Regions from separate parts of the Streptomyces sp. NPDC003635 genome, predicted to be linked through region 2. Evidence: riboswitches for the same ligand, from Rfam matches in the RefSeq annotation. Region 2 holds a riboswitch; the other holds the start of a gene.

Region 1 (7,772 bases), on a different contig from region 2:
GTGCTGCGGCTGACGGCCTGGGAGGAGCTCGGCATCGACGAAGTGGCCGTCGCCCTCGGCTGCGGCACCCGCGCCGCGGCCATGCGCCTGCACCGGGCCCGGCGTCGGCTCAGAGCCGAGATCGACCGCATCGGCCCCACGACCCCCGCCAAGGAGCACGGCCATGGCTGACGAACTCGACCTCCTCCGCGGCGCCAACCCGGTCCCGACCGACGGCCCCCACTTCGGCGACGGCCCCCTGGACCACACCGCCGAACGGCACCTGAACCGGCTGCTGAACGCCCGCGCCTCCCGCCGCCCCCGCCTGCTCTGGGCGCTGACGGCCACGGCGCTGGTCGCGGCGCTCGTGTCGGCGCTGCTGTTCTCCGACCGCACCACCACCCCGGCCCTTGCCGCACCTCACCCGCTCGTCGTGCGGGCCGACGCCACCCCCGTAACCCTGCGCACCCTGGCCGAAAGGGCGCAGGCATCGGCGGCCGACGGTGTGCCGAAGCTCCGCAAGGGCACGCATGTGCGGTCGTGGAGCCTGGGGATGAGCGAGGACGAGCCGCCGGTCACGCTCCCCGAGGAGCGTCTCGTGCGGTGGCGGGCCGACGGCAGTCACACGGAACTCGTCGTGGCGACCGACCCCGGGCACCCCGGCCGACCCGTCCTGACCGACGACGGGCAACTCGTCGACGACGGCCACGTCCTCAGCAGGCAGACCTACCCGCCCAGTTGGAGCGACGCCCCTCCGCAGTCACCGCCGCCCGCCGACCCCGCCCGCCTGCGCTCCTACCTCCAGGAGGCCGCGTACACCGGAAACGAGCTCGACACCGGCCAACTCCTCGACGCCGTCGGGGTGCTGCTGGACACCTGGACGCTCGGCGCCCGGGAGTCGGCGGCGCTCACCCGCCTGCTGGCGGACGCCGACGGGCTCAGGCCGGTGGGCCGGGTCACCGACCGGCTCGGGCGGGTCGGACAGGCGTACGTGTACGACGGTTCCGGCATCCGCCACATGCTGATCCTGGACCCGGCCACCGGCGCCGTCCTCGGGCTCGAGAGCACCTTCGCCGAGGCGGAGCCCGAGTACGACGTCAGGGCCGGTGACGTGATGTCGTACCGCGCCTGGACGCGCTGATCACACCCCGAGCTGCCGGGCGGCGGCGGTCACCGTCTGCTCCAGCAGGACGGCGATCGTCATCGGACCCACACCGCCCGGCACCGGGGTGATCAGGGAGGCCCGCTCGACGGCGGAGTCGAAGTCGACGTCACCGACGTTCCCCTCGTTGTACCCGGCGTCGACGACGACCGCGCCGGGCTTGATGTCCTGACCCCGGATCAGCCGGGGCCGCCCCACGGCGGCGACCACGATGTCCGCCTCCCGGACCGCCGCCGACAGGTCCGCCGTACGGGAGTGGCAGTACGTCACCGTCGCGTCCCGGGCGAGCAGCAGCATGCCGGCCGGCTTGCCGAGGATCGCGCTGCGGCCGACGACCACCGCGCGCTTGCCGGACGGATCGACGTCGTAGGCGTCCAGCAGCCGCATGATGCCGCCGGGCGTGCAGGACACGAAGCCCGGCAGGCCGAAGCTCATCGTGGCGAAGGAGGCGAAGGTGACGCCGTCCACGTCCTTCTCCGGCGCTATCGCCTCGAACGCGGCCCGCTCGTCGACGTGCGCGCCCATCGGGTGCTGGAGCAGGATGCCGTGCACGCCGGGGTCGTCCGACAGCTTCCGCAGCTCGGCGACGAGTTCCTCGGTGGTGGTGGTCGCGGGCAGCGCCACGTGCCGGGACGCGATGCCGGCCGTGCGGCAGCGGTTCTGCTTCATCCGGACGTAGGTGACCGAGGCCGGGTCCTCGCCGACCAGCACCGTCGCCAGACAGGGCGCGGTGCCGGTGCGTTCGGTGAGCTGGGCCGCCCGCTCGGCGGTCTCCGTCACGATCGTGCGGGCGAGGGACGTGCCGTCCATGAGCCGTGCCTGAGACATGATCCACTCCTGGGCTGGTTCCGGTTCGCCCAGGCGCACGGCATCGACTCTGCGTAGGCCGCTCCCCGGTGGTGCTCCACCTCAGCGCCAGTCACGGCCCGCCCCCACCCTAACGGACTCCTTTACTCGTCTACTCGTCCCAGGCCTGGATCATCGTCTGCTCGACGATCTTGCCGTCCTTCACGGACGCCATCGACTCGGCGAGCACCCGTACCCCGTCGGAGTACCGGCAGGACTCGGTGAAGGCGACGGTGTCGCCCTCGACGACACAGCGCTCCAGTTTGTGGGTCATGTCGCGGCTGTAGACGTCCTCCAGCAACTCGCTGATCTCGTCACGGCCGTGCAGGACCCGGGGACTGCTGGGCTGGGTGTTGCGGTCCACGACGCGCAGTTCGGCGTCGTCCGCGTAGAGCGACAGGAGCGTCGTCGCCGTGTCTCCCTCGATGCCCCGGCGCAAGGCTTCGGTGTCGAAGCCGGGGTGTGCCGCGCTGCCCATGGTTGCCTCCTCGAAGGCCCGCGGCCTCGGGGGAGCGTGCCGCGCCGGCCTCACCTAAGAGGCTCCTCCGCCCCGGCGGCCTCGGCAAGCGCAGCGGGCGCGACCTTGGGGGCGGGGCGGGGACGGTCTCGCGGCAGCGGGCGGGGCGGCTTTACGGGCGCGACCGGGGCGGCTCTACGGGCGCGCGTTGAGGCGATCTCGCGGGCGCGGGGGAGGCAATGCCGCGGGTGTGGCCGGGGGCGGGCTTGCGGGCGCGGGGGAGGCGAGGCCGAGGGCGTGGCTGGAGGCGTTCTCGCGGGCGAGACTGAGGCGATCTTGCGGGTGTCGACGGGGGCTCGCGGCGCGGCGGAGGCGAGGCTGCAGATGTGGCCGGGGGCGATCTCCCGGCGCGGCTGCGGCGATCTTGCGGGTGTGCCGGGGCGTTCTCGCGGGCGCGGGGGAGGCGAGGCTGCGGGTGTGGTCGGGGGCGGGCTTGCGGGCGCGGGTCAGGCGTTCTCGCGGGCGCGGCAAGCGCGGTGCGGCGGTCCGCCTGACGGGTGAGCCGGGCCCGGCGGCCGTGTCCGGCGGGGGCCCGTCGGCGTTGCTCCAAACATGATCTCAACTCGACGTATCGTCGCCGCCGTCGGTCTGGCCGCCTCGGTCACCGGCCTCGCCGCGCCGCTGGCGAGCGCGGCCGAGGCGGAGGCCGCCCCCGGCGCGAACCTCAGCCCGATCCGCATGCTCGACTCGCTGACCGTGAGCGACATCCCGGAAGCGCACAAGGCGGCCATGCCGAAGCCTTCGGCGCAGCTGAACGAGCTCAACCGGGTGCACGAGCTGAACCAGCTGCACCAGGTCACCGACATGGTCGCCCCGGTGACGGGTCTGCTCCCCGGCATCGAGTACTGACCCGCCGTCCCCCCGCACCGAGGGGCCGCCCGGACCGCCGGGCGGCCCCTCGGTGTTTCCGGGAGGGTGGGAGGCATGCGGCAGCCTCCGGACCGGTCCGTGCGCTGGCGGCCCGGTTTTCCCGTGGACGCGCGGCTGACCCTGTCCAGTCTGCGCCGCGGCTCCTACGACCCCACGCACCGGGTCGAAGCCGACGGCACCGTGTGGCGCGTCGCGCGCACCGCCTCCGGAGCGGTCACCTACCGCATCCGCCAGCACCGCCTGGACGACCTCGGCGTCGACGTCTGGGGACCCGGCGCGGCCGAGCTCGCCGACTCCGTCCGGCGTGAACTCGGCGAGGGCGACCGGCCTGAACTGTTCCGGCCCGCGCACCCCGTGCTGCGCGGGGCCGTGCGCCGCCTGCCCGGCCTGCGGATCCCCTGCACCGGACGGCTGTTCGAGGCCCTTGTGCCCGCGGTCCTCGAACAGCGGGTCGTCGGCCTGGACGCCGCCGCCTCCTTCGCCCGCCTGGTCCACAAGTACGGGGAGCCGCCGCCCGGCCCCGCCCCCGACGGCATGCGGGTACCCCCGCCCCCGGAGATCTGGCGGACCGTCCCCAGCTGGGAGTGGCGCCGGGCGGGCGTGGACCTGCACCGCTCCGCCACCCTCGTCGAGGCGGCCCGCCATGCCGTATGGCTCGACCGCTGCGCCGGCGATCCCGAACGGGCGTACGACGTCCTGGCGAAGCTGCCCGGCGTCGGCGTCTGGACCGCCGCCCAGGTCGGCCACCGGGCCCTGGGTGACGCGGACGCGCTGCCCCTGGGCGACTACCACCTCGGCACGATGACGGGCGTGGCGCTCCTGGGGCGGCCCCTGGCGGAGCACGAGATCGAGGCGTTCTACGAGCCGTTGCGCCCGCACCGCTACCGCGTGGTCCGCCTGCTGGAACTCAGCCCGGGGGCCGCCCCGCGCCACGGCCCCCGGGCGCCCCGCGCGGGGCCGTTGCGCTAGCGCGTGTCACCCCCGACGACCGCACACACGTCTGATACGGATCGACAGCCGACCCCCGCACCCCAGCAAGGAGCCCGCCATGGCCGAGCCCACCTACGCCGTCACCGGCGCCTCCGGACGCCTGGGCGGACGTATCGCCCGCCGACTGGCCGCCGCCGGAATCCCCCAGACCCTCCTGGTCCGCACCCCGTCCAGAGCCCCCGAACTGCCGCGCGCCACCGCCGTGTCCGGCGCCTACGACGACCACGACGCCGTCGTCCGCGCCCTGCGCCCCACCGACCGCGTCCTGATGGTCTCCGCCTCGGAGACCCCCGACCGCGTCGAGCACCACCGCGCCTTCATCGACGCTGCCGCCGCGGCCGGGGTCGCGCACCTGGTGTACATCTCCTTCTACGGCGCCGCCCCCGACGCGACCTTCACCCTGGCCCGCGACCACTGGCACACCGAACAGCATCTGCGTGCCAGCGGCGTGCCGTTCACCTTCCTGCGGGACAACCTGTACGCGGACTTCATGCCCGCCCTGGTCGGGGAGGACGGCGTCATCCGCGGCCCCGCGGGCGCCGGGCGGGCCGCCGTGGTCGCCCAGGACGACATCGCCGATGCCGCCGTCGCGGTCCTGCGCGACCCGGCCGAGCACGCCGGGCGCACCTACGAACTGACCGGCCCGGAGGCGCTCGGCCTCATCGACATCGCGGCCACCATCGCCGCCGTCACCGGACGCACCGTCTCGTACCTCCCGGAGACGGTCGAGGAGGCCTACGCCTCCCGCAAGGGCTACGGCGCGCCCGACTGGCAGCTCGACGCCTGGGTCTCCACCTACACCGCCATCGCCGACGGCTCCCTGGCCGGGGTGACCAGCGCGATCGAGGAGCTGACCGGCCGCCCCGCCACCTCGCTGGAGCAGGTGCTGAGGGCCTGAACCGCTTTCCGCGTCGGCTGCCGTTTCCGATCAGTCCCGCGTAGGGTCGAGAAGACGTACACCGGCCTAGGAAGAGGGGTCAGCACCATGGCGCAGCAGGTACGCGGCGTGATCGCACCGGGCAAGGACCAACCGGTCCGGGTGGAGACGATCGTCGTGCCCGACCCGGGGCCGGGCGAGGCCGTCGTCCGCATCCAGGCCTGCGGTGTCTGCCACACCGATCTGCACTACAAGCAGGGCGGAATCAACGACGACTTCCCGTTCCTGCTCGGTCACGAGGCGGCCGGTGTCGTCGAGTCGGTCGGCGACGGCGTCACCGACGTCGCCCCCGGCGACTTCGTCATCCTCAACTGGCGTGCGGTGTGCGGCCAGTGCCGTGCCTGTCTGCGGGGGCGGCCCTGGTACTGCTTCAACACCCACAACGCGCGGCAGAAGATGACCCTGACGGACGGCACCGAGTTGTCGCCCGCTCTCGGCATCGGCGCCTTCGCGGAGAAGACGCTGGTCGCGGCCGGGCAGTGCACCAAGGTCGACCCGGCCGTCTCGGCGCAGGTCGCCGGGTTGCTGGGGTGCGGGGTGATGGCCGGTATCGGCGCCGCGATCAACACCGGGAACGTGGGCCGGGGCGACACGGTCGCGGTCATCGGCTGCGGTGGCGTCGGCGACGCGGCGGTGGCCGGCTCTCGGCTGGCGGGCGCCGCGAAGATCATCGCTGTCGACATCGACGACCGCAAGCTGGACAAGGCCCGCGCCATGGGCGCCACCCACACCGTGAACTCCCGTACGGCGGACGCCGTCGAGGCGATCCGCGAGCTGACGGGCGGCTTCGGGGCGGACGTCGTCATCGAGGCGGTCGGCCGCCCGGAGACGTACGAACAGGCCTTCTACGCCCGCGACTTGGCCGGAACGGTCGTCCTGGTCGGCGTCCCGACCCCCGAGATGAAGCTGGAACTGCCGCTGCTGGACGTCTTCGGCCGCGGCGGCGCGCTCAAGTCGTCCTGGTACGGGGACTGTCTGCCCTCCCGAGACTTCCCGATGCTGATCGACCTGCATCTGCAAGGTCGCCTGGACCTGGAGGCGTTCGTGACCGAGACGATCGCGCTGGACGAGGTGGAGAAGGCGTTCGAGCGGATGCACCAGGGTGACGTGCTGCGTTCGGTGGTGGTGCTGTGATGGCCGCGCGCATCGAACGACTCGTCACCTCGGGGCAGTTCAGCCTCGACGGCGGCACCTGGGACGTCGACAACAACGTGTGGCTCGTCGGCGACGACCACGAGGTCGTCGTCATCGACGCCGCCCACGACGCGGACGCCATCGCCGAGGCCGTAGGCGACCGCCGCCTGACGGCCATCGTGTGCACCCACGCCCACAACGACCACATCGACGCCGCGCCCGCCCTCGCCGAGCGCACCGGTGCCACCATCTGGCTGCATCCCGACGACCTCGCGCTGTGGAAGCAGACCCACCCCGACCGAGACCCGGACGCCCACCTCCTGGACGGCCAGGTCATCGAGGCCGCCGGCGCCGATCTCAGGGTCCTGCACACGCCCGGCCACGCGCCCGGAGCGGTCTGCCTGTACGACCCCGGACTGGGCGCCGTCTTCACCGGCGACACCCTCTTCAAGGGCGGCCCCGGCGCCACCGGCCGCTCCTTCTCCCACTTCCCGACGATCATCGACTCCATCCGCGACCGCCTGCTCACCCTCCCACCGGAGACGAAGGTCCTCACGGGCCACGGCGACGCCACGACCATCGGCGCGGAGGCGCCGCACCTGGAGGAGTGGATCGCCCGGGGCCACTGAACGAGCCTCCCGCCCGGCCTGGTTTCAGCGCTCCCGCCCGTACAGCTCCCACCAGGAGCCGAACCAGGCCCGGGTCTCCTCCGGACGGTCTTCCCCTCCCCGCCGAATCCCGACAGAAGGTGTCCGGCTTAGCCGAGAAGGTGGTACCGGAAAGCCACCTCACGAAAGGCCGCACATGTCGTCACAGCCCTTGAAGGACAAGGTCGCCCTCGTCGCCGGCGCCACCCGCGGAGCCGGCCGGGGGATCGCCGTGGAGCTCGGCGCCGCCGGTGCCACCGTCTACGTCACCGGTCGCACCACCCGCGAGCGCCGTTCGGAGTACGACCGCCCGGAGACCATCGAGGACACCGCCGAGCTCGTCACGGAGGCGGGCGGCCAGGGGATCGCCGTGCCCACCGACCATCTGGAACCCGACCAGGTGCGCGCGCTGGTGGAGCGTGTCGCCGACGAGCAGGGCCGCCTCGACGTGCTCGTCAACGACGTGTGGGGCGGCGAGAAGCTCTTCGGCTGGGACACCCCGGTCTGGGAGCACGACCTCGACAAGGGGCTGAGGCTGCTGCGCCTGGCCGTCGAGACGCACGCGATCACCAGTCACTACGCCCTGCCCCTGCTCCTGCGCCACCCGGGCGGGCTGGTCGTGGAGATGACCGACGGCACCGACGACTACAACCGCACCCGCTACCGGGCCTCCTTCTTCTACGACCTCGC
Region 2 (7,772 bases):
GGTCCGGGGAGCCGCGGTTCGCCCGGCTGTGGCAGCTGCTGGAGCCGATGTACACGGGGACGGAGCGGGTGCCCGAGGCCTGGGTCGAGGGTCGCCATCCGCCGGTGCGGATCACGGTGGTGTGGGGGCTGACGGGGGTGGGCGGGCGGCCCATGACGCATCGGGCGCCGGGTGGGGACGTGGCCGTCGAGCGGCAGGACCAGCTGCTGGTCGCGGCGGACGGCACACCGTGGGTGCGCTCGGATCCGGCGCCGGAGGTGGAGGACGACGACATCCGCTGGCACCGGGCACCCCGCTCGGTCTTCGAGCACCTCGACCGGGCCGGAGTACTGGGCGAACCGAGTGCCCACGCCTTGGCCGGGGCCGACGGCCCGGCGCCGGCGGAGGACGCCGTGTGGTGGGCGCTGCCGGGTCTGGCCGTGGGCTTCGCGGCCGGGGTGGGCGGCACGCTCGCGATACGCCGCGCGGCGGCCCGGCCGGGTGCCGGACCGCCGCGGGAGGGGCCGCGTCAGCAGCTCATCGATCTTTGAGAGTCATCCTGGGAATCGCTGCTCCTTGACAACTCAACAGGGCGTTGATCAGCCGAGGTCGATCTCCGGGTACAGCGGGAAGCCGGCCACCAGGTCGGTCGCCCGGCGGGAGATCTCGTCCGCGATCTTCGCGTCCAGGACGTGGGCGGCCTTGGAGGGGGCACCGGACTTGGTGGTGCCGGCCTCGGTGGTGGTGAGGACGCGGTCGATGAGGCCGGCGACCTCGTCCATCTCGGCGGTGCCGAGACCGCGGGTCGTCAGGGCGGGGGTGCCGATGCGGATGCCGGAGGTGTACCAGGCGCCGTTGGGGTCGGCCGGGATGGCGTTGCGGTTGGTGACGATGCCGGACTCCAGGAGCGCGGCCTCGGCCTGGCGGCCGGTCAGGCCGTAGGAGGTGGCCACGTCGATCAGGTTGAGGTGGTTGTCCGTGCCGCCCGTCACCAGGGTGGCGCCCCGGCGCATCAGGCCCTCGGCGAGGGCCTGGGAGTTGTCGACGATGCGCTGGGCGTAGTCCCGGAAGGAGGGCTGCCGGGCCTCGGCGAGGGCGACGGCCTTGGCGGCCATGACGTGCGGGAGCGGGCCGCCGAGGACCATGGGGCAGCCTCGGTCGACCTGGTCCTTGAGGGAGTCGTCGCACAGGACCATGCCGCCGCGCGGGCCGCGCAGCGACTTGTGGGTGGTGGTGGTGACGATCTGGGCGTGCGGGACCGGGTCGAAGTCGCCGGTGAGGACCTTGCCTGCGACCAGGCCCGCGAAGTGGGCCATGTCGACCATGAGGGTCGCGCCGACCTCGTCGGCGATCTCCCGCATGATCCGGAAGTTCACCAGACGGGGATAGGCGGAGTACCCGGCGACGATGATCAGCGGCTTGAACTCCCGGGCGGAGGCGCGCAGGGCGTCGTAGTCCAGGAGGCCGGTGGCCGGGTCGGTGCCGTAGGAGCGCTGGTCGAACATCTTGCCGGAGATGTTCGGACGGAAGCCGTGGGTGAGGTGGCCGCCGGCGTCCAGGGACATGCCGAGCATGCGCTGGTTGCCGAAGGCCTGGCGCAGCTCGGCCCAGTCGGCGTCGGAGAGGTCGTTGACCTGGCGGACGCCTGCCTTCTCCAGGGCGGGGGCCTCGACGCGGGCGGCGAGGACGGACCAGAAGGCGACGAGGTTGGCGTCGATTCCGGAGTGCGGCTGGACGTAGGCGTGGCGGGCGCCGAAAAGCTCCTTGGCGTGTTCGGCGGCGAGGGATTCGACGGTGTCGACATTGCGGCAGCCGGCGTAGAAGCGGCGGCCGATCGTGCCCTCGGCGTACTTGTCGCTGAACCAGTTGCCCATCGCCAGCAGAGTGGCCGGGGAGGCGTAGTTCTCGGAGGCGATCAGCTTGAGCATCTCGCGCTGGTCGTGGACCTCCTGGCCGATGGCGTCGGCGACCCGCGGCTCCACGGCGCGGATGACGTCGAGGGCGGCGCGGAAGGCGGTGGATTCGTTGGACAGGGGCTGCTCGGACAAGTCGGCCTCCGGACGGCGTGGCGTTCAGCGTTCACGGTTCGGCCCAGGCGCACGGCACACAGTCACGACCGGGCCGCTCCCCGATGGTCGGTCCCATCCCAGCGCGCCAGTCACGGCCCGCTGGTCAGCCTACCGGGCGCGCCGTCGGGTGAAGGTCCCGCGTCCACCATCCGAGCAAGGATAGGAAGGGGGTCCCGCTTGTCTTCGGGTGTCTTCTGGAGGTGCCGTGACCACTACGGAAACCCTCATCGCCGCGGCCGAGGCGCACGGTGCGCACAACTACGCGCCGCTGCCGGTCGTCGTCGCGTCGGCCGACGGGGCTTGGATGACGGATGTGGAGGGGCGGCGCTATCTGGATCTGCTCGCCGGCTACTCGGCCCTCAACTTCGGGCACCGCAACCGGCGGATCGTCGAGGCGGCGAAGGCGCAGCTGGAACGGGTGACGCTGACGTCGCGGGCGTTTCATCACGACCGGTACGCCGCGTTCTGCGAGCAGCTGGCGCAGTTGTGCGGCATGGAGATGGTGCTGCCGATGAACACGGGCGCGGAGGCGGTGGAGACCGCGGTGAAGACGGCCCGCAAGTGGGGCTACCGGGTCAAGGGCGTGCCCGCGGAGATGGCGAAGATCGTGGTCGCGGGCAACAACTTCCACGGTCGGACGACGACCCTGATCAGCTTCTCCACGGACCCGGAGGCGCGGGCGGACTTCGGGCCGTACACACCGGGGTTCGAGATCGTGCCGTACGGGGATCTGACGGCGATGCGTTCGGCGCTGAGCGAGAACACGGTGGCGGTGCTGCTGGAGCCGATCCAGGGCGAGGCGGGGGTACTGGTGCCGCCGTCCGGCTATCTGGCGGCGGTGCGGCAGCTGGCCCGGGAGCGGAACGTGCTCTTCGTGGCCGATGAGATCCAGTCGGGGCTCGGGCGGACGGGGCGGACGTTCGCGTGTGAGCACGAGGGGGTCGTGCCGGACATGTACGTGCTGGGCAAGGCGCTCGGGGGCGGGGTGGTGCCGGTGTCGGCGGTGGTGTCCTCGGCCGAGGTGCTGGGGGTGTTCGGACCCGGGGAGCACGGCTCGACGTTCGGCGGGAACCCACTGGCCTGTGCGGTGGCGCTGGAGGTGATCGCGATGTTGCGGACGGGCGAGTTCCAGGCGCGTTCGGCGGAGCTGGGTGATCATCTGCACCGGGAGCTGACCGCGCTGGCCGACACCGGCCGTGTCACGGCGGTGCGGGGGCGGGGACTGTGGGCGGGCGTTGACATCGCACCGCGCTACGGCACCGGGCGTGAGGTGTCGGAGAAGCTGATGGACCGGGGTGTGCTGGTGAAGGACACCCATGGCGCCACGGTCCGGATCGCCCCGCCGCTGGTGATCGGCAAGGAGGACCTGGACTGGGGGCTCGCCCAACTCCGTTTCGTACTGGGGCTGTAGCCGATCGGGTCGACCCGGGCATGGATCGAGCCGTACCGGAGGATCACGTGCGCCGTACCGGCCTCAGAGGATCACGTGCGGGAGGAAGCGCGCGTACTCGTCCGTGACCAGTCCCCCGGACTCGCGGATGCCCAGGCCCGCCGACTCGTCCTCGACGACCCAGGCGCCGAGGACGACCCGGTTGCCGTCGAAGTCGGGCAGCGGCGCCAGCTCCTGGTAGCAGCAGGGCTCGTCGCGGATGACGGGGTCGGCACCCGGTTCGTGGACGGTCACGCCCGCGCCTTCGCGGCCCAGCAGGGGTTTGGCGACGTAGCCGGTGGTGCGGGCGAGGTCGCGCGGGCCGTCGAGGTGGGCCGGGAGGAGGTTGGGGTGGCCCGGGTAGAGCTCCCAGAGGATGGCCAGCAGGGCCTTGTTGGACAGGAGCATCTTCCAGGCCGGCTCGATCCACAGGGTCGTCCCCGTGCCGCCGCCGTTGTCGAGGGTGTCCAGGACGTGACCGGCGAAGCGGTCGGTGGTGAGCCACTCCCAGGGGTAGAGCTTGAAGCAGCTGCGGATGAAGCGGAGCCGGTTGTCGACGAACCGGCCCGAGAGGCGGTCCCAGCCGATCTCCTCCATGGAGATCCAGTCGGTGTCCAGGCCGGCCTGCTCGGCGGTTTCCTTGAGGTAGGCGACCGTCATGAGGTCCTCGCCGAGTTCGTCGGCGGAGGAGTGCGCGAAGTACAGGGGGCTGCCGGGCGGGAGGAGGGCGGCCTGCTTCTTCCAGGCGGCGACCAGGCGTTCGTGCAGGGAGTTCCACTGGTCGGCGCCGGGGAAGCGCTCCTCCATCCAGAACCACTGCGGGGAGGCGGCCTCGACCAGGGAGGTGGGGGTGTCGGCGTTGTACTCCAGCAGCTTCGCCGGGCCGCGGCCGTCGTAGCGCAGGTCGAAGCGGCCGTAGACGGAGGGCAGTTCGGCGCGGCGGTGCCAGGCCTCGGTGACCGCTTCCGCCACGCGCGGGTCGGTGATGCCGAGGTCGGCGAGGCGCCCGGAGGTGATGATGTGGTCCGCCGCCCGCAGGCACATGCGGTGCAGTTCCTCGACGACCTCCTCCAGCGCCTCGACCTCCTCCAGCGAGAAGACGTAGTAGGCGCTCTCGTCCCAGTACGGGCGCAGGGAGTCGTCGGGGTAGCGGGTGAGCGGGTAGATCAACCCCTGTTCCTCGACGGTGTGCTGCCAGTCGGGGCGGGGGGCGATGGTGCGGCGTTCCATGGGGGTGCGTCCCGAGGGTCTCAGCCGCCGCCGCTGCCGGAGCCGGAGCAGCCGAATCCGCCGCGGTCGACGGCCTCGCTGCGGCTGAAGGTGCCGTAGTCGGCGCGGCCGCCGTCGACTTCGGCGTCGTAGTACCAGGCCGCGTCGGAGCCACCGCCGGTCTTCTTCTTGCCGCTCTTGCCGTACGACGAGCCGGAGGAGCCCGAGGAGCCGGACTTGCAGTTCTTGTCCGCGATGACCTTGTAGCCGTCCCAGGTGTAGCTGTCCCGGTCGACGCAGCGGCGGTCGGGCTCGGAACCGCAGGAGGTCAGTGCCGCCGCGACGACTCCCATACCGCCGAGCACCACCGTGCTGGACCGCAGCCGACGCTTCGTCTGTGCCATTGCCGTTCTCTCCCCGTGTCCCTCGGCTGGGCGATCACCTTACGGCAGCACCCTGCACAGGGCTTCGAGGGCCCCCGACCATGCGTGGTCGGGCGGGGTGGCGTAGCCGACGACGAGTGCGTCGAGAGGGTCGGCGCAGGCCTGTTCGTGGCGGAAGTACGCCAGGCCGTGCAGGAACAGCCCCTGCCAGTGGGCGGCTTGGACGACCGAGGCCTCGGTGCCGGGCGGCAGGCACAGGACGGCGTGCAGGCCGGCCGCGATACCGGTGACCCGCACGTCCGGGGCGCGTTCGGTGAGGGCGGTGATCAGGGCGTCGCGGCGTCGCCGATAGCGGAGGCGGGAGGCGCGGACGTGACGGTCGTAGGCGCCGTGGGTGAGGAACTCGGCCAGGGTCAGCTGGTCGAGCACCCCGCAGGTGTCCACGTCGCCCTTGGCCGCGGTCACCGCCTCCACCAGGTGCGGCGGCAGGACCAGCCAGGCCAGTCGCAGTCCGGGGGCCAGGGACTTGCTGGCGGTGCCGAGGTAGACGACGTGCTCGGGGTCCAGGCCCTGGAGGGCGCCGACGGGCTGGCGGTCGTAGCGGAACTCGCCGTCGTAGTCGTCCTCCAGGATCAGGCCACCGGTGCGCCGGGCCCAGTCCACGACGGCGGCGCGCCGGGCGCGGTGGAGTACGGCGCCCATCGGGAACTGGTGGGCGGGGGTGAGCAGGACCGCGCCTGCGTCCGCCGACGCGCCCGGATCCGTGCCGAGTTCGTCGAAGGGGAGCGGGGTGGTCGCGAGGCCCGTCCCGGTCAGCACCTTGCGGTGCTCGGGGAGTCCGTAGGACTCGACGGCGATCGTTCGTGCGCCGCGGGCTCGCAGGACCGTGCCGAGGAGGCGCAGGCCGTGGGCGAATCCCGCGCACACGACGATGCGTTCGGGGTCGGCACGGACGCCTCTCGCCCGGGAGAGATAGGTGGCGAGGGCGGTGCGCAGCTCGATCCGGCCGCGGGGGTCGCCGTAGCCGAGGACGTCGTGGGGAGCTGCGGTCAGGGCTCGGCGGGCCGCCTTGAGCCACTCGGTACGGGGGAAGGCGGAGAGGTCGGGGCGGCCCGCGGCGAGGTCGTGGGTGGGGCCGGGGCTGGTGCGGCGGGCCGGAGTGGCGGTCGTGGGAGGGGTGGAGCGGCCCTCGGCGACGCGGGTGCCCGAGCCCTGGCGGGCGGTGAGCCAGCCCTCGGCGACGAGGTCGGCGTAGGCGTCGGCGACGGTGTTGCGGGCGATGCCGAGGTCGGCGGCGAGGGAGCGGGAGGACGGCAGCCGGGTGCCGGGGGCCAGCCGTCCGGTGCGGACCGCCTCGCGAAGGGCGTCGGTGAGGCCCCGGCGCAGCCCCGGTCCGGTGGCCGGCTCCAGGTGGAGGTCGATGCCCAGCGCCGAGGAAGTGGCCCACGTGTTCGCCATGTAAATGGACCATACTCCTGGGCCTCTGGGTTCGTAGGGTCGAGGCATGACGACGACCACTGATCACACCGCCCCCGCCGCTTCCACCGCCTCCGTCGAGTACGCCCCCGAGCACCCCCAGCGGCTCAAGTGGGCCGAGCATGTTCCCGAGGTCTACAAGGCCATGGTCCGGCTGGACGCCGCCGCCCGGCGGGGCATGGACCCGAAGCTGCTGGAGCTGGTGAAGATCCGGGCGTCGCAGCTCAACCAGTGCGCGTTCTGCCTCGACATGCACACCAAGGACGCGCTCGGGGCCGGGGAGAGCGTGGAGCGGATCATCCAGCTCTCGGCCTGGGCGGAGTCGGCGCACTTCTACACCGAGAAGGAGCTCGCGGCGATCGCCCTGACCGAGGCGGTCACCGTGCTCACGGACGGTTTCGTGCCGGACGAGGTGTTCGCGAAGGCGGCCGCGCACTTCGAGGAGGCCGAGCTGGCCCAGCTGATCGCCGCGATCACGGTGATCAACGCCTGGAACCGGTTCGGCGTGACCTGCCGGATGACGCCGGGGCACTACCGGCCGGGCCGGCGGTGACGGACCGGAGCGAGATCCTCCGGGCCCTGCCCCGGCGACCGGCCCAGGCCGTCCCTCCCCCACTGCCTTGAGGGCGTGGGGGCACCCCCGACCTGCCCGGCCCCTGCTGCGGGCCGGGGGCCACGCGGGTCACGTTCGGGCCGTGGTTGCGGCGGCGGGCGGCCGAAGGGACCGCCGCGCCGCTGAAGTGACCGTCAGGACAGCCACGACCGCCAGGTGGACTCGTGGCCGTCCACCCACTTCCTCGCCGCCTCCTCGGGGGTCAGCTTCTGGTCGGCGATCATGAGGGAGACCTCGTTCTGGTCCTCGGTCGTCCACTTGAACTTCTTGAGGAAGTCCGCCGCCCGGCCGCCGTCCTTGGCGAAGTCGGCGTTGAGGTACTTCTGCAGCGGGGTGTGCGGGTAGGCGCAGGCGACCTTCTCCGGGTCCGCGTCGCAGCCCTCCTTGTACGCCGGCAGCTTCACCTCGGTCATGGGGACCTTCTTGAAGAGCCACTGGGGGGCGTACCAGTAGGTCAGGAAGGGCTTCTTCTCCTTGGCGAACTGCCTGATCTGGGTGATCTGGGCGGCCTCGGAACCGGCGAACACCACCTGGTAGTCCAGGTCGAGGTTCTTCACCAGTGCCTTGTCGTTGGTGACGTAGGAGGGCGAGCCGTCCATCAGCTGGCCCTTGCC

Evidence for each region. A riboswitch is a leader RNA that binds a small molecule or an ion and turns the genes downstream of it on or off. The one in region 2 is predicted to bind ZMP and ZTP.
Region 1: another riboswitch for ZMP and ZTP. It lies ahead of ACWDRW_RS29485 (bifunctional 5,10-methylenetetrahydrofolate dehydrogenase/5,10-methenyltetrahydrofolate cyclohydrolase); the one in region 2 lies ahead of ACWDRW_RS05540 (glycine hydroxymethyltransferase).

What each region holds. Positions count from the first base shown of each region.
Region 1 is NZ_JBSFOK010000038.1:83,250-91,021, reverse strand. It holds gene ACWDRW_RS29495 (RNA polymerase sigma factor) at 1-171, shown strand, start outside; gene ACWDRW_RS29490 (CU044_5270 family protein) at 164-1,120, shown strand; gene ACWDRW_RS29485 (bifunctional 5,10-methylenetetrahydrofolate dehydrogenase/5,10-methenyltetrahydrofolate cyclohydrolase) at 1,121-1,969, opposite strand; ZMP/ZTP riboswitch at 1,990-2,074, opposite strand; gene ACWDRW_RS29480 (nuclear transport factor 2 family protein) at 2,100-2,465, opposite strand; gene ACWDRW_RS29475 (hypothetical protein) at 3,057-3,353, shown strand; gene ACWDRW_RS29470 (DNA-3-methyladenine glycosylase family protein) at 3,429-4,343, shown strand; gene ACWDRW_RS29465 (SDR family oxidoreductase) at 4,423-5,262, shown strand; gene ACWDRW_RS29460 (S-(hydroxymethyl)mycothiol dehydrogenase) at 5,350-6,435, shown strand; gene ACWDRW_RS29455 (MBL fold metallo-hydrolase) at 6,435-7,064, shown strand; gene ACWDRW_RS29450 (SDR family oxidoreductase) at 7,240-7,772, shown strand, end outside.
Region 2 is NZ_JBSFOK010000004.1:54,082-61,853, reverse strand. It holds gene ACWDRW_RS05545 (hypothetical protein) at 1-530, shown strand, start outside; gene ACWDRW_RS05540 (glycine hydroxymethyltransferase) at 579-2,027, opposite strand; ZMP/ZTP riboswitch at 2,062-2,151, opposite strand; gene rocD (ornithine--oxo-acid transaminase) at 2,254-3,459, shown strand; gene ACWDRW_RS05530 (glutathionylspermidine synthase family protein) at 3,523-4,707, opposite strand; gene ACWDRW_RS05525 (hypothetical protein) at 4,728-5,090, opposite strand; gene pdxR (MocR-like pyridoxine biosynthesis transcription factor PdxR) at 5,130-6,527, opposite strand; gene ACWDRW_RS05515 (carboxymuconolactone decarboxylase family protein) at 6,574-7,098, shown strand; gene ACWDRW_RS05510 (ABC transporter substrate-binding protein) at 7,293-7,772, opposite strand, start outside.